DNA from 4 places in the Tigheibacillus halophilus genome. Region 1 is predicted to be linked to each of the others. Evidence: riboswitches for the same ligand, from Rfam matches in the RefSeq annotation. Region 1 holds a riboswitch; each other region holds the start of a gene.
The links. Region 1 has a riboswitch for S-adenosylmethionine ahead of ACFSMW_RS07600 (sodium:solute symporter family protein). Riboswitches for the same ligand answer to the same signal wherever they lie in the genome.

Region 1 (4,394 bases):
CGTTAGCATTTTCATCATGTCTTTTGCATTGTCTGTCACTGCAGCGGGGTCATAGCCGGCAAACCCTAAAGCAAACCCTACCAAAGAAGATCCTATAGCAACACCTACCTTTAGTGAAAAGCTATAACTGGATGTTAATAATCCTTCCAGCCGATTGCCGAACTTCCACTCATGGTAATCTATCGAATCTCCCAGCATTGTCAGATTAGCAGGATCACCGAACCCAACTAATATATTTGCCAGGAAAAATAAAGTGGAGAATAGAATTGTTGAATCGCTTCCAAGCAGGTATAGAACAATAAACAGTACGGTTGCTATGGCATACATGATCACACTGGAATTTCTGCTTCCCCATCTTTTTAGAACAAAGAAAGCTAAAACTGTCCCAAGCAGATTCGCAACATTGAGCAAGGTCAAATAAAACGGTATCATTCCGGGTTGTCCAAGGTAATACTTAATATAGTATATTAAAGCTGCATTCATCGTCCCTGATCGAAGAAACCACAATGTGGCACTAATCGAAACAAGACTCCAGCTTCTATTTTTCATCATATCTTTTACGGATTGACCTAAACTAACCAGCTTATCCGTGTTTTTGGGAACAACTCGCTCATGACAGCTCTTAAAGGTAACGAAGTACAAAACTGTAGCAACCACTGAATAAATACCCATCGTAATAGGAAACCCTATTTTCTCATCGCCATTGCCAAGTAAACTTGCCAGAGGTAATGTAGCCGCAGCAACAATGATCGTTGCAATCGTCCTGCCCATTCCCCTGTAACTATTGAGCTCCGCTTTCTCCCCTGAATCCCTGGTCATCCTCGGCATCAGCGATGCATAAGGCAAATTAATGGCAGTAAATGCCATTCCAAGCAGGGTGTAGGTTATATACGCGTAAACCAATTTCCCTCCTTCTGAAAAGCTTGGCGTAATAAAAGTCAGCACGCTGATAACAGCTAATGGAATAGGCAAATAAAGTAAATATGGTCTCGTTTTTCCATGCTTACTTTTTGTTTTATCAATAACAATTCCCATCAAGGGATCATTGATGGCATCCCATAACCGGGTAACAATAAACAATGTACCTGCAGCAGCAGCCGTTATCCCAAAAATATCCGTGTAAAAGAAAAGCAAGTAACTTGAAACCATGCCCCACACAAAATTCGAAGCAATATCACCAATGCCATAGCCTATTTTTTCCTTCGTGCTTATCTTACCTGTCACATTCGCACCCTGTACTTCTGTTTCCTTTAATGCATCGGCCAATACCAACGCCTCCCCCTGAAATGTTATCGAACCCGCTCTTCGTCTCTTTGATCACCGCTTTCATTACTTCAGTTTGATTTGATTCATCGTTAACCCGTTTCCACTAACTCAACTAATCAAAAAATTAAATCAGTAAACCGCTGCCAAAACTATTAATATACTCGGTACCGAATTGTCCATTTTCCGCTGTGTGCCGAACCGGTTACTTGGAAACGAATTCATTTGTTCATGCAAGTAAATGCACAACTAAATTAAATTAATTAACAAACTAAATATAATAGTTAATCCAAAGATTGTCAACAGTCCTGTTATGTTAAATTTTCGCTGGAATTTATTTTTATCTATCTTGGTAAGGTTGTCCACCAGCGTTCTTGGAAACGGCGTCGTTTGTTACGTTGATGCATTTAAAGCGATATGTTGCGTCATCTTTTTAACAAATCTACATTCCAGCTTTCAAGTTTAAAACCAATTTACAGAGATTTCCAAAAAGCGTTTGACAACGTTTATTTGAAAGTTTATAATTCACTATAATTTAATATATTACGTTTCATTCTTATCAAGAGAGGTGGAGGGACTGACCCTGTGAAGCCTCAGCAACCAGCAGACACTGCATGGTGCTAATTTCAGGGGATACACTGTATTCCGAAGATGAGAAAAATCGAAGCATGATTGAAACACATCATCCTTCTCTCATCTTATGGGAGGAGGTTTTTTATTGTAAAAAGAACAATAAGCAGGGATTTTTACATAAATAAAGTATTTTTATAGGAATAATATATTTTAAAACGGAGGAATAAATCATGACAACTTATGGTTTGTGGTTAATTTTATTCGCATGTCTCTATACATTTGGATTAATAGCAGCGGGACATGTTTCACGAAAAAAAGCCAATCGGCATACAGGGTTTTTCGTTGGCGGCCGAGCTTTCAATAAATGGATCGTCGCCTTTTGCATAACCGGTTTATTTTCAGGATCTACATTTATATCAATAGTCGAATTGTCCTATCTATCTGGCGTATCAGCAATTTGGTATGGAGTCGCGGAAACGACACAAATATTGATTATAGCTTTCTTGATCATTGGGCCATTCAGGGAAAAGTTGGTAGTCACCGTTTCCGGAATGATCGGAAACCGTTATGGCAGATCAGCGCTTGGTATTGGCGGTGCAATCACTGCCTTTGCTTTTCCGATGTGGTCTGTAGCTACTGCTATTGCATTTGCATCAGCCGTCCACGTATTCACTGGGGTTTCCCTGACAATATCCATCGCATTTACGGCGCTGCTTTTATATATTTATTTGCAAGCTGGCGGCATGTGGTCCATTGCGTTTACACAAACGATCAACATCTTCTTGTTCGCAGCTATGTTTGTGATAGGAATTGTTGCATTTCTGCTTAATCCTGGCATAGACGGCTTGCTTGCATATGCCACTTCCAATCCGGAAATGTTTCAATTTGGCAGCGTCGGAATTCAAATAATCGTCGCATGGTTTGGTACATTTTTGGTCAATGTGATACTGGCTCAGGCAGCATTTCAAATGGCTCTTTCCTGTAAGACACCAGAAGAGGGGCAAAAGGGATTGAAAATAGCATCCATTTTCGGCATCCCTTTCATTGTATTAGGTACATTGTTTGGAATCTCGGCTGCAATTGTTGTTCCAGGGTCCACACTTGGTTTGGTAGCGCTCCCGCAATACTTGATGGAGGTGTTGCCTGCACCCCTTGTCGGTTTATTTTTCCTCGGCGTTTGGGCTTGCGCCCTTGGATGGGGAGCACCGTGCCAATTTTCCGGTGCAACAAGTTTAGGCAAAGATGTAGGAAGCGCCCTTCATCCCACAGCCACCTCTGACCAACTCATCACATATACGAAAAGATCCTTACTGATACTCACCGTACTGATGATCGTCTTTGGCATGCTCAGGACAGAGCAATCTGCATGGTGGAATGTATTGGCCTGGACCATGAGGAATTCCGCGACATTCGCTCCAGTGGTTGCTGTATTGTTCTGGAAGCTTGCTACAAAAGGGGCCGTAGTCAGCTCTATGGTTACCGGGTTTTTATCTGGCATTGTGTGGTATCACCTTGGCGGATGGCTGCCGAATGAATTCTATTTAAATATCCACCCGGTCTGGATCGGGATGTCAGCCAATATCATCATCCTTGTCATCGTAACGTTCATACAAGAAAAAGGTAATATAAAAGTCAATTTGTTCTCAACAGGGGCAAAAAAGGGGTATTATGCATTCGCATTTAGTGTACTGTTGGTTCTTACACTTATCGCAGGATTTCACACGATTTATGATTTGGGATTACTTGGTATAACGCTGTTCACTATCATTATCAGCCTGTTCATAGCCATTATTATCTTGATACCGGAATCAAAAGCAGAGGAGCAGCCCGTGAGTCGGCAGATGTCGATGTGAAGTGAATGGAAGAAGAGGGCTATTAATAAGTAAGTTTTCTCCTGCTTCAGTTCGAAAGTGGAGCAGGAGATTCTAACAATAGACTGGCTTGACATGAGGGATTAGGCGCGCACTCCTTCTGGGATTTTCCCATGAAGGAAGGTGGTGCCATGGATACGTATAACGTATTAAGACTGATGATTTTTTTCGGCATGTTAATCGTGTTTATCGTGTCCCAAAATAAAAAATAATCCCTCCTGTGCGCTAGCCAGCTCGCGAGGAATTATTTCTCTTTCTAAGGCTGCGCCTTCCCCTTTCGTTTGGGTAGCACAATATAATATTTTTACAGGCTTTTTTATTTCCAAACAAAGCAATAAGATTAATAGCTTTGATAGATATATATTTTCAGTAGCACGGCACTTTAGTTATAACCGTTTGATTCAATCTTTTCCATCACTGAAGAGGCTGTCTCTTGAACCACTGCGTCCAAAGCTTCAATATTTTGCTTTCCTTGTGTTTGCAGCCATTCTCTTGCATCACCCTCGCCCAATTCAGAATAGATCTTTACGCCATCCTTCCAAGTGGCTCGACCGCATAAAACACCGTTAAAATTTGATCCCGCAGCATGTGCAAACCGTAACGTTTCTTGAAACATCTCTGCGCTCACTCCGGCGCTCAGGAAAATGAATGGTAAACCTGTTGTGTAGCTCTGTTCCTTAAAATATG
Region 2 (4,394 bases), on a different contig from region 1:
CAGGAGACGGAATAGAGTCAAATACTTTCAGTGATTCCGGCTCGCGGTAGATATTATACCCGCCGAATAACTCATCCGATCCTTCTCCTGAAAGTACCACAGTTACATGCTTGCGAGCTTCTCTCGCAACAAAATAAAGTGGTACGCAAGCGGGATCTGCTAATGGATCATCCATATGCCACATGATTTTCGGCAATTTTTCCACATATTCTTCTGGCGAGATAACATAAGAGATGTTTTCTACATCAAGCTTATCTGCGGTTTCTTTAGCAACATCAATCTCGGAAAAACCTTCACGGGCAAATCCAACCGAAAAAGTTTTTATGTTCGGATTAAATTTTTTTGCCATTGCAACGATCAGCGTCGAATCGATGCCCCCGGACAAAAATGAACCCACTGGTACATCACTGCGCATATGCACATTGACACTATCATACATTACATCTTGAATTCGTTTTATCCATCCTTTTTTATCCATCAGCACTGGACGGAATTCTGCATGGAAAAAGCGATGGAACGTAATCGATTCACCTGATTTTTTAACAAAATAATGCCCTGGTTCAACCTTTTTAATACCGCTTGTCATAGACATTGGCTCTGGAACGAACTGGAAACTTAAATACTGCTGCAGGGCGTCCAAATTCACATTTTCTTCTTCAAGCATCATTGCTATGCTCTTTTTCTCAGATGCGAAATAAGTGCCATCAGCAGCCTCATGGAAAAACATTGGCTTGATTCCAAAAGGATCACGTGCGCCATAAAGTGTCTCGTTTTCTTTATCCCACACTAAAATAGAAAACATCCCACGCAAATATTGAAATGCATGCTGCTTATGTTTCGCAAACAATGCAGCAATGACTTCTGTATCCGAATCAGTCGCAAACGTATATCCTTCCTTCAGCAACTCTTCTCTCAATTCGATGTAATTGTAAATTTCACCATTAAAAATGAGCCATATTTTTTCATCGTCGTAGCTAAGGGGTTGTTTCCCACTGTCCAAATCGATAATGCTCAAACGGCGGAATCCGAACGATACGAACTCATCATAATAATATCCTTCATCATCCGGTCCTCTATGTGTAATGATATTGTTTTGATTTTCAAATTGCGTAATTTGCTCTTTAGTCGGCCTGGTTGGTTTGTTACGAATCATTCCGATAAATCCGCACATATTCTTTTTCCTCTTTCCTGCACTGTATTTATACTCTAAGAGGATGCTCAAAAAACACTTTGAAATGGCCCTCCCCATACTCCAACAGCTCGGTATTTTTGTTCTGGTTGTAAAGGAAGCTTCGTCAGCAATCCCGTGACGCAAGGGCAACCGACATCAGCAATACTATACAAGCCTTCACTCGATAAAGATCAGCTTGAACACCGTTGGTCATTTCCATTTTTTGAACACACACTTTAGAAAGTATATCATAAAACAATTATCTTTTCGATAGCTCTTTGGTTCAATTAATCACAATTATTTTCCGCCATTTCACGCAAGACCATTCAAGAGCTGACAATTTCCTTTTCCCTATTTTTTAACAATATGGCGGGAAACATGCATCAATTAAACAAAGAAAAAAAGATCATTCCCATCTTCTCTAAGCGAAATGGAAATAACCTTTTTTAAACGGATGATAGTGAACCTATCCGCTCGTAACGATGAGCCTGGCCGTTTTACTGTGAAACTTTTTCAGTAACAGCCTTCAGTTCTGAGATTTTATCTGTTTTTTCCCAAGGGAATAACACGTCAGTTCTCCCGAAATGCCCGTATGCAGCCGTCTTTCTAAAAATAGGCTGTTTAAGCTGTAACATCTGAATAATGCCCGCCGGGCGCAAGTCAAAAATGTCCCTCACAGCGGATACTAATGCTTCTTCACTTACTTTTCCAGTTTCAAAAGTATTGATTGCGATGGAAACCGGCTCAGCAACACCGATCGCATATGCCAGTTGAACTTCGCAGGATTTTGCAAGTCCGGCGGATACGATGTTTTTCGCTACATAACGTGCAGCATAGGCGGCTGAACGGTCAACTTTCGTAGCATCTTTACCACTGAAAGCGCCGCCCCCATGCCGTGCATAACCGCCATACGTGTCCACGATGATCTTACGTCCCGTCAGACCTGCATCCCCCTGCGGTCCACCTATGACGAATCGGCCGGTAGGATTAATGAAATATTTGGTATCTTCATCCAATAATTCAACAGGAACTATTGGATTGATCACCTTTTCTTTCAAGTCTCTTTCAATCTGTTCCGTTTCGATGTCAGGATGGTGTTGTGTCGAAATAACGATAGTATCGATACGCATTGGTTTATCATTTTCATCATATTCAACGGTTACTTGTGTTTTTCCATCTGGGCGCAAATAATCCAACACATGTTCTTTACGTACATCAGAGAGCTTTTTGGCAAGCTTATGCGCCAAAGAAATCGGTAAAGGCATCAGTTCTGGCGTTTCATCGCAGGCAAAGCCGAACATAAGCCCCTGATCACCTGCACCGATTGCAGCTATTTCTTCTTCAGTTTGTTTTCCCTGGCGTGCTTCGTACGCTGTATCTACACCACTGGCAATATCCGGAGACTGTTCATCGATTGCAGTCAATACCGCACAAGTTTCCGCATCAAAACCATATTTGGCTCTCGTATAACCGATTTCTTTGATTGTTTGTCTGACAATTGCTGGTATATCGACATACGTACTCGTAGTGATTTCTCCAGAAACAAGTACAAGACCAGTAGTTACTGTAGTTTCACATGCCACTCTTGCATTAGGATCTTTACTGATAATTTCATCTAAAATAGCATCTGAAATCTGGTCACATATTTTATCAGGATGCCCTTCGGTAACCGATTCAGATGTAAACAAACGACGATTTTTAGCCATAAGGCTAAATCCTCCCTTTAATATATGGTACGGAACTCCCCTTAGTATCAAGAGATTTAAATTACTTTTTTCATGTTTTCAATAAAAGCTTCATTCACTCTTTTGTATGTGCAGGCAGCTTTTTTATAGAAGATTCATGACGTGCTTTAAGGCAAATAAAAAACCCTTCCTGCCATGCCAGAGGAAAGGAAAAGCCTTTCGCTCTTATTGTTCAAGGAGTTAGCCCTTGCAACAGGTTAGCACCAATTCACGTAGGTGATGGTTGCCGGGTTTCATCGGGACTGTCCCTCCACCAGCTCTGAATAAGAGTATCCGCTCGGTACTAATGTTAACGAAATGAGCAAGAGCTGTCAACTTTTTACGACTTCTACATATATAGATAAAAAAATAATTTATTAGTATGGATTATTAATTTCAATGTGTTATACTAATATGCAGAAACATTACATTTGCCATAAACAGGAAAGAGAGCATATTTCTTATTCTATCGTTTGCGGACTTGTAATACCATTTTAACCTAATCTGTTGCAACAGCAACACATTCTGTGTCTGATCCTGATTATTACTTATCGAATGAATTTCTACACTACTAAAAAGGCAGGTTATCTGAATGATGAACATGATGGAAAGAACGTCTTTAGTGAACAAACTGTGCAATCATCCAAATTTGCATGAAAATTTGAGCACAGCCCGACTTGTTGAAAAAATCACTTCTACGAATGAGGGGGTTCTGACCTCCACCGGCGCAATAAGGGCCACTACCGGCAAATACACTGGACGCTCACCAAAAGACAAGTTCATCATCCGAGATGAATTGACCAGTAATCTGGTTGACTGGGGGCTTGTAAACCAGTCACTTGACGAATCAGTATTTGTAAAATTACTTCATAAAGTTGTTGCACATTTAGAAGGAAAAAGTGAGCTCTTTCGTTTCAAGGGCTTTGCAGGAGCCGACCCTGACTATCGCTTGCCCATCCAGGTAATCAATGAATTTGCCTGGCACAACCTATTTGCCAAACAGCTTTTCATTAGGCCTGATGAAAAGGAACTAATAGATCACGAGGCGGAGTTCACCGTGATTTCCGCACCGACCTTCAAAGCAAATCCGGAAGTGGATGGGACTAATTCGGAAGCATTTGTCTGTGTATCATTCAAACATCGCATTATATTGATCGGCGGAACAGAATATGCCGGGGAAATCAAAAAATCCATTTTTTCTGTCATGAATTTTCTTCTGCCGCAAAATGACATCCTAACAATGCATTGCTCCGCCAATGTCGGCCAGGAAGGTGATGTCGCTTTGTTCTTCGGGTTATCAGGCACAGGTAAAACAACGCTGTCTGCTGACCCATACCGAAAACTCATCGGTGATGATGAACATGCTTGGAGTCCACACGGTGTATTCAATATTGAAGGCGGATGTTATGCAAAATGTATCAATCTGTCTGCTGAAAAGGAACCGCAAATTTATAATGCTATCCGCTTTGGCACTGTTCTGGAAAATGTGGTACTCGATG
Region 3 (4,394 bases), on a different contig from region 1:
ACCTCGTTTTATACAGACCATTCATCCCAAAATATCGTTCTCTATTACGAAACAAGTGCTTTTATATTTACCTTTATTTTATTAGGAAAACGATTAGAAGCCAGTACAAAGGCAAAGACGACAGCATCCATCAAAAAACTATACGAATTACAAACCAATATGGCAACGGTGCTCAGCAACGGCATGGAAAAACGTATGGAGGTTTCGATTTTAGAGCCCGGAAATATCATTTTAGTGAAACCCGGGGAAAGAATTCCTATTGACGGACAAGTTCTTTCCGGGAGTTCCACTGTGGATGAGTCACTGCTGACAGGTGAGAGCCTGCCTACTGAAAAGGATGCTGGAAAGTATGTATATGCCGGCACTATCAACCATCATGGCTCATTGAAAATAATTGTAACGAAAGCCAAAGCTGATACAGCGCTGGCACAAATTATCCATATTGTGGAAGAAGCGCAATCTGAGAAAGCGCCGATCCAGCATATTGCAGATAGAATTACCGGCATCTTCGTGCCTATTGTTCTATTCCTCGCTTCCTGCACTTTTATCACTTGGTATATCGTGCTGGAAACAGGACAGTTCAATATCGCTTTAGAAAGAACTATTGCGGTATTGATCATTGCCTGTCCATGTGCTTTAGGACTTGCTACCCCGACATCTGTGATGGTTGGAAGTGGACGTGCAGCCCAGCACGGTATTTTGTTCAAAGAAGGTCAATTTCTGGAACGTCTTGCTTCATGTGATGTGTTCCTGTTTGATAAGACCGGCACACTCACCCAGGGCACACCGGAAGTGAGTGATATCTACGTAAATGGGATAACTAACAATCAACTGCTTCTTTATATGGGAGCACTGGAGAATGCAGCAAACCATCCACTTGCCAACGCAGTCGTGTCAGAAGCAAGAAAACATCACATGCGTCTGCCAGATGCCACAGCTGTCTCAATGCTCCCAGGTGCAGGAATAAAAGGATACGTTTTGAGTAAGCCAGTTTTCATAGCAAATCGGCGACATTTACAGGAAAAACAGCGATTTTCTAAAACAGAAGCTGATTTACTGAAAAAACTGGAGCATGAAGGAAAAACTGTCATGGTCTGTTTTATGGATGAAAAATTTGTTGGATTCATCGCTGTCACAGATCAGATAAGACCTCACGCAGCCAAAATAGTGTCAACGTTAAGTAAAAGGAAGTTCCCCGTCATCATGTTGACTGGCGATAATCAGTTTGCCGCAAAACAGGTCGCGGGCAAAACAGGTATTAGACATTTCCAGGCTGAAATGACACCACAGGAAAAGTCTGCCGTAATCAAACAGCTGCAAAAGGAAGGACACACTGTTGCAATGGTTGGAGATGGGATGAATGACTCGCCGGCACTTGCAGTTGCTGATGTTGGCATTGCCATTGGAGCAGGTTCAGACATTGCCCTGGATGCGGGCGGGGTCACGATAGTCAATGATGATTTACTGCAGCTGACAGACGCTGTTGCTATCAGTAAAAAAACAATGAAGAACATTAAACAAAATTTCACTTGGGCCTTTCTCTACAATATCCTGATGATCCCCTTGGCAATTGTCGGGGTTATGCCACCATGGATTGCCGCCGCCGCGATGGCGTGCAGTTCTGTCACCGTCGTATTGAACGCACTCAGACTGAAAAAAGTGAAACTGGACTAAATCTTGTTTGCATCTCCAGTGTGGAAAATGGAAGGTGTAGCTTTACATTTTTTTCAAAATTGGTTGACAGTTATTTTTTTTGTGATAAGATTGCTTATAATCAATTAAATAGCACATATTTGCTTCTTATCAAGAGAGAGGGAGGGACTGACCCTGTGAACTCTCGGCAACCGAATCTCACAACAGATTACGGTGCCAAATTCAGAGAAATGCCCAGCATTTCGCAGATGAGAAGGTTTGCGCAAAAAGAAATTATTTTTGTGGACCCTTTTCCAATGCGGAGAAGGGTCTTTTTGGTACAAGAAAAGAATTTAAGCTTCACCCTGTTCACTAGCTGTACGCCTAGCAATGTCACGAAGAGTAGGAAAAAGTAAAAGTTTCGCAAATTGAAAGGAGAAGAAAACAGTATGGCAAAACAAACATTCACCGCAACAGCAACCTGGAAGGAGAATCTATTAGTAGAAACCGAATCACGGGGACACCGCATTCTCATCGATGAACCACAAGAGCTCGGAGGCTCAGACAAAGGAATGAATCCTGTAGAAGTAGTCTTATCAGCCTTAGGCGCCTGCCAGGCCATCGTGGCTCGGACTTACGCCTCACAATTCGGTATTGACTTGAAAGGCTTCAGGGTAACAGTTGAAGGTGATCTGGATACGGACGGATTTCTGAATAAATCGAATGTCAGACCGGGTTTCTCTAACATTCGTTACATTTTTCATATTGATACAGAGGCACCAGCAGAAAAAATCAGTGCTTATCAAGAGTTTATCGAGACTCATTGCCCTGTAGGTGATACACTTGCCAATCCGGTTGCATTAAAAGCATCCCAGGTTATCGTAGAACATCCAACCTATTAACAACGATGCATCATCATCATTGTGGCTAACCACAGTATTAAACCAACTAAACCTATATATTTAATCAAAAATAAAGGAGTCTTGCATAATGACTAAACAAATTCATTTAAACGGTTTTATCCAACATTCCCCTTCCCCACATTCGACTGGATTGTGGAAACATCCAAAGGATCAAGGAACAAACCATCATCGTATTTCTTATTGGACAGAAGCGGCTCAAATTCTCGAAAAAGGAAAGTTCGACGCCATGTTTATTGCTGATGTTCTCGGCACATACAGCGTCTATCAAAACAGCTTCAAACCCGCGGCCCAGCATGCTGTGCAATTTCCTGCCCACGATCCGGTTTTACCTATTTCTGCAATGGCTGCAGTTACAGAAAATCTTGGTTTTGCAGTAACGATATCAGCTACCTATGCACAACCATATGCTCTTGCAAGGCAGTTGTCTACACTTGATCACCTATCCAAGGGGCGAATTGCATGGAATATCGTGACTTCTTATTTGGAAAGTGAGGCTACTAACCTGGGATTGCCGCAACGTCTCCCCCATGATTTACGTTATGATCGTGCTGACGAATTTCTTGAAGTAGTATACAAATTATGGGAACAGAGTTGGGAAGACGGCGCAATCATACTGGATCAGGAAAGCGATACATTTGCCGATCCCGAAAAAATTCATGCAATACATCATGAAGGAGAGTTCTTTCATGTACCTGGCCCCCACCTGGTTGAGCCCTCCCCACAACGGACACCGGTTCTATTCCAGGCCGGTGCATCACCACGGGGAAGAGATTTCGCGGCAAAACACGCAGAGGGTGTCTTCATTAAAAATCACTCTTTGGAGGCGGTCAAAGCGTATACTGCCGATCTTAGGCAACGTACCCGCAGGCAAGGCAGGCAGCCTGAAGACATCAAGATATTCCCCATGATCCTGCCAATTGTCGGTTCCACAGAAAAAGAGGCCTACGAAAAATATGAAGAACTGACAAACCATGTCAGCTATGAAGGTACGCTAGCGCTTTTATCGGGACATACCGGCATTGATTTTTCAACATATGACCCAAATCAGTACATCGAAGAAATGAAAACAGAAGCAGTACAAGGAAATTTGGATTTATATGCAAAAGATCCGAAAAAAAGATGGACATTACAAGAAGCAGTTAAAAATCACGGACTTGGCAATGGTACTGTAAAATTTATCGGCACACCAGAACAAATTGCCGATCAAATAGAACAGTGGGCTGATGAGGGGGATGCAGATGGCTTTAATATTGCCCAAGCATATTCTCCAGGGACCTTCCAAGAATTCGTGGACCATGTCGTGCCCGAACTGCAAAAACGCGGAATTTACCGGACTGAATATGAAGCTGGTACATTACGGGAAAATCTATATGGTAAAGGTTCAGTCCATCTGCCATCTAGTCACCCAGCAAAGAAAACCCGCATTTCAACAGGCAATAAAACTTTAACCACAATAAGAGAGAGTTGAGGACATGGAGACAATCAGGCTATACACATGGATAGGTTTCGTTATTTTTGTCATCGTCATGATCGGTATTGGTTTTGTTTCCGGAGGTAAAACAAAAAGCATCAGTGATTTTGCTATCGGCGGAGGAAAACTTGGCCCATACTTGCTTGGGCTTTCCTTTGCCGCTACCTATCTAAGCGCCGCTACATTTTTGGGATACGTCGGCTGGTCCCACGAATGGGGTTATGCTAATCTATGGTTATTTTTGGCTATCATAGGCGGAGGTCCGATTGGTGTGCTCATGGTTGCCAAAAGAGCACGTGCAATCAATACTACACAAAAATCCCTATCCTTGCCAGACTGGCTTGGTGATTTTTACAAGAGTGATATCC
Region 4 (4,394 bases), on a different contig from region 1:
GCAAGGCGAATATGATATTACTGGTGACATGACGATACGCGGAACTACAAAGCCGCTAACATTCCACGTCACCTACGAAGGCTCCGGAAAAGACCCATGGGGTAATGAAGTTGCCGGCTTCAGCGGAGAAGGTAAGTTGAACCGCAAAGACTTCGGGCTTACTTGGAATTCGAAATTGGAAACTGGCGGAGTGCTTGTCGGAGATGATGTGAAAATTTCCATTGAACTTGAAGCGACAAAAGAAGCATAACAATAGTTTTAAAAAGTTCGGTACCCATAAAGAAAGGCACCTGGGAAAGGTGCCTTTTTTCATGGAGCTTGCTTTTTCAACATATACATTTTTACAGATAAACAACCTTAAACCTTTCACAGACTATCAGCATATCATCTTTGAACTCCTTGACCATCCTCTTTCATTCTCCTGCAAAGCACTGTTTATACTCCATTTGCCAATAAGCTAATGAACGATCCCCTTCTTTGAAGGGCGCTTCACATCTGATCGTTGTGCATGGATTTTTCTTACAGTCACTTCCCAGAGCTTTCTTGCTGATTCATTTTTCATTCCTTCTCTCCCCATCACTTTCGAGAAACCATTCGTCACATTTTTGAAGTTGCCTTTGTTTTCACTTGTTTTTCCGGTTTTCTTAAATTTTTCCATTTTGGATAACCTATCAAGATGGCGACAATACCGCAAATGCCAAGCATGAAAGGGTAAAAGGAGTACGGCATGATGGTCACAGGCGAAATGGCAGCAAGTCCGGAGGCAGCAAGTAACTGGCCGCCATAAGGAATTATTCCTTGAAAACAGCTGGAAAAAATATCAAGCAAACTGGCCGTTTTCCGCGGATCGATATCGTATTCATCAGCGACGCTTTTGGCCAACGGACCGGTAATGATGATAGAAATAGTATTATTCGATGTTGCAATATCTGTCGCGCTGACCAGCCCCGCTATACCTGCTTCTGCACCTTTTTTTGATTTGATTCGTTTCGTAATAACGTGCAACAGGAAAGTAATGCCACCGTTAAATTTGATAAGCTCTACCATGCCGCCAATAATAATAGCAATGATAGCGAGATTTTCCATACTCATGATACCTTCTGAAACTGCTTTAAAAAACGTCGAAAGACTGTAACTCCCATCCATCCATCCAATAATGCCGGCAAACAGCGTTCCGCCAAACAATACAACCAGCACATGCACGCCAACGATTGCAGCAATCAGAACCGCTAAATAAGGCAGCACCTTCAAGAGTTCAAAGGAGTACTCCTGGGAAACCGCGGCTTGTGCATTCATCGTAATAAGACCTAGAATGACAGCAGTCACAATGGCCCCTGGCAGCACAATAAAAAAGTTTACCTTGAATTTATCTCTCATCTTAGTATGTTGTGTACGCACCGCCGCGATGGTGGTATCGGAGATCATGGATAGGTTATCACCAAACATAGCTCCACCGACCACTGTCGCCATAGAGAGGGCCAATGAGATATCCGTCTGCTCCGCAATACCTATTCCAATTGGTGCCAGCGCTACAACAGTTCCTGTCGATGTGCCCATCGAAATGGAAATGAAGCAGCCGATGACAAACATCCCTACCATCAGCATATTGCCTGGAAGAAAAGACATCCCCAGATTGACTGTAGCCTCCACTGCACCCATCCCTTTGGCAACCTCGGCGAAAGCACCTGCCAAAATAAAAATCATCGCCATTAAAATAATATTAGGATTCCCGCCACCTTTTGAAAATGTCTCCACTTTTTCCATCAACGTTCGCTTTCTATTCATCGTTAACGCCAGGGCAGCTGCAATAACCAGCGCCACATTAATCGGCATATTGGAAAAGTCTTTGGAAATGATACCTGTCCCAATAAACAGCAGTACGAATACAACCAATGGTAATAATGCGATAAAACTTCCTTTTTCTTCGTTCACTCTGCCTCTCCCCTGTCTCCTATAACGGCATAAAAATAAAAAGCCTCTCCATCATAGAGAGGCACATTAGCAAAACAGCCTCTCTTATTTTTCAAAATAGTCATTTTGTAGGATTTAGCACCAGTTCATTTTACATGAAAGGTTGCTGTAGCTTCATTGGGCCTATTCCCTCCACTACTCTTCATAAGAGATGTCACTTCTATTCAGTTTTCAATGCTAAAGCAATCTTAGTTATTCAATTTAACGAAAAAAAAGGGAAAAGTCAATGATTCTTTCTTTTTATAAAAGATGAAACCTTTACCGAACCGGCTTGTTCATTTAGACAGCATGAACTAATAACGCGCCCTGTACATTCACCTATTTTCCTTCCAAGCATAGGATAATGCAGTAACGCAGTACTCTTTGAAAGGATGAAAATATGTACCCATATTATTATGTCAATGCTTATCCGGTCTTCAACCCTGTTCCGTTTTCCGGATGGAACAGGAGTATTGATCCTTACATCTACACAGATGGATGGCATCAATTTTATCCAGCTGCACCAGCCACGGAAAGAAAAATGATGGCACAGGATTACGGTCAGCAGCCATTTGTAACCGATATCGAAAAAGCTGCTGAAGAAAACGATTATTTTCGCACGGCGCTATGGACCGGCAAACATCTCCAGGTTACATTGATGAGTATTCGTCCTGGCGAGGATATCGGCTTGGAGGTCCACCGGAATGTCGACCAGTTTTTAAGAATTGAAGACGGCCATGGATTGGTGCAGATGGGAAATGCCCAAAATAATCTCTTATTCCAGAAAAACGTCTCGGAGGACGATGCGATTATGGTCCCGGCAGGAACATGGCACAATGTGACAAATACAGGAAACGAAGCGCTGAAACTGTATTCAATCTACGCTCCTCCCGAGCATCCATTTGGTACCATCCACAGAACGAAAGAAGAAGCGAAAATGCAAGAACACTAGAAAAAGGGGGCTAGCCAATATCCGAATCAAGCTTCGTAAAGTTTCTTTAAGTATGGTGCTATCACTTCAATATATGGAAAGACGTCTTTTCCATTTTCATACTGAAATTAAAATGAAGAAGAGTGCTCTGTATCATGCAGCGTTCCTCTTCTTCATGCCCTCTATGTTACGGATATCACTCAAATCATTGCTGTCATCAAGGCGTGTTTTCCTTGAATACTTCTTTCATAACAGAAACAATATATGCTACATCTTCATCTGTACAAGAAAGTGGAGGACACAGCGCTAATATATTGTTGTATCCCTCAACTGTATCACCATTTTTGCCGATGATCAGTCCTTTTGCTTTACAATCACTGATGATTTTATTTACTCGCTTTGGCAGGGCTGGTTGCTTTGTTTTCTTATCCTCCACCATTTCAATCCCCAATAGAAAACCTAAACCGCGAACATCGCCAACAAACGGATGATTCTTCAATTCTGCAAGCTCGTTTTGTAATCGTTCTCCTAACAATGCCGATCTTTCGACCAAATTTTCTTTTTCCAGGATTTCTATATTTTTAAGTGCCACTGCGCATGCTGCAGGGTTCCCACCAAACGTGTTTACATGACGGAAATGATTGTTTTCTCCGTTACTCTCAAAAACTTTATATATATCTTTTCGGACCGCAGTAACAGATAAAGGTAAATAAGCACTGGTCAATCCTTTCGCCATTGTCACCATATCGGGTTTGATGTTGAAATGCTGATGGCCAAACATTTTACCTGTTCTGCCAAAACCACAAATCACCTCATCAATGATTAGCAACACACCGTGTTTCTTGCAAATCTCTTGTACTTTTTCAACATATACGCGATCCGGAATGAGGATACCGCCACCTGTTATTAGCGGCTCCATGATGACTGCTGCAACCGTTTCTTTCTGCTCCCAGATGATTTTATCTTCCAGTTCCTGTGCCCGCTGTAAATTATATGCTTTTACTGACATGCCATCCGGACGCCGGTAATTATCGGGCGGTGAAACGTGCAGAAATCCGGAATTAAGTGGCTCATACTTATATTTTCTTAATGCCTGACCCGTAGCAGATAAAGCCCCCATTGACCCGCCGTGATAGGCACGATAACGTGAAATGAATTTATGCCGCGCCTGTTCTCCATTCTGCTGATGGTATTGTCGAGCAATTTTAAAAGCAACCTCATTGGCATCAGAACCACTATTGGAGTAAAAAATCATATAGTCATCTCCAAGCAGTTCGTTTACTTTTTCTGCAAGCTGAATCCCAGGCATATGGCTCTGTGTCATGGATGTGTAAGCCAGTTTTTGGATTTGTTCATACGCTGCTTTGGCTAACTCTTTTCGACCATAGCCAACATTCACACACCACAATCCTGACATACCGTCTAAATATTTGCCACCCTCATGATCAGTAATCCATGCCCCTTTCCCTTCTGTTACTACCATTGGTCGTTTCTCATTGTTATACTGCGAGAT

Region 2: it holds a riboswitch for S-adenosylmethionine, as region 1 does, so the genes downstream of both, metK (methionine adenosyltransferase) here and ACFSMW_RS07600 (sodium:solute symporter family protein) in region 1, are expected to answer to the same signal.
Region 3: it holds a riboswitch for S-adenosylmethionine, as region 1 does, so the genes downstream of both, ACFSMW_RS18855 (OsmC family protein) here and ACFSMW_RS07600 (sodium:solute symporter family protein) in region 1, are expected to answer to the same signal.
Region 4: it holds a riboswitch for S-adenosylmethionine, as region 1 does, so the genes downstream of both, ACFSMW_RS00735 (Na+/H+ antiporter NhaC family protein) here and ACFSMW_RS07600 (sodium:solute symporter family protein) in region 1, are expected to answer to the same signal.

The regions. Positions count from the first base shown of each region.
Region 1 is NZ_JBHUIZ010000005.1:265,503-269,896, reverse strand. It holds gene ACFSMW_RS07605 (MFS transporter) at 1-1,266, opposite strand, end outside; SAM riboswitch class I at 1,817-1,921, shown strand; gene ACFSMW_RS07600 (sodium:solute symporter family protein) at 2,067-3,689, shown strand; gene lacD (tagatose-bisphosphate aldolase) at 4,090-4,394, opposite strand, start outside.
Region 2 is NZ_JBHUIZ010000002.1:43,917-48,310, reverse strand. It holds gene asnB (asparagine synthase (glutamine-hydrolyzing)) at 1-1,171, opposite strand, end outside; gene metK (methionine adenosyltransferase) at 1,669-2,877, opposite strand; SAM riboswitch class I at 3,079-3,186, opposite strand; gene pckA (phosphoenolpyruvate carboxykinase (ATP)) at 3,497-4,394, shown strand, end outside.
Region 3 is NZ_JBHUIZ010000017.1:85,632-90,025, reverse strand. It holds gene ACFSMW_RS18860 (heavy metal translocating P-type ATPase) at 1-1,674, shown strand, start outside; SAM riboswitch class I at 1,798-1,908, shown strand; gene ACFSMW_RS18855 (OsmC family protein) at 2,082-2,534, shown strand; gene ACFSMW_RS18850 (LLM class flavin-dependent oxidoreductase) at 2,620-4,023, shown strand; gene ACFSMW_RS18845 (sodium:solute symporter family protein) at 4,028-4,394, shown strand, end outside.
Region 4 is NZ_JBHUIZ010000003.1:37,603-41,996, reverse strand. It holds gene ACFSMW_RS00740 (YceI family protein) at 1-250, shown strand, start outside; gene ACFSMW_RS00735 (Na+/H+ antiporter NhaC family protein) at 598-1,932, opposite strand; SAM riboswitch class I at 2,014-2,122, opposite strand; gene ACFSMW_RS00730 (cupin domain-containing protein) at 2,351-2,902, shown strand; gene ACFSMW_RS00725 (aspartate aminotransferase family protein) at 3,099-4,394, opposite strand, start outside.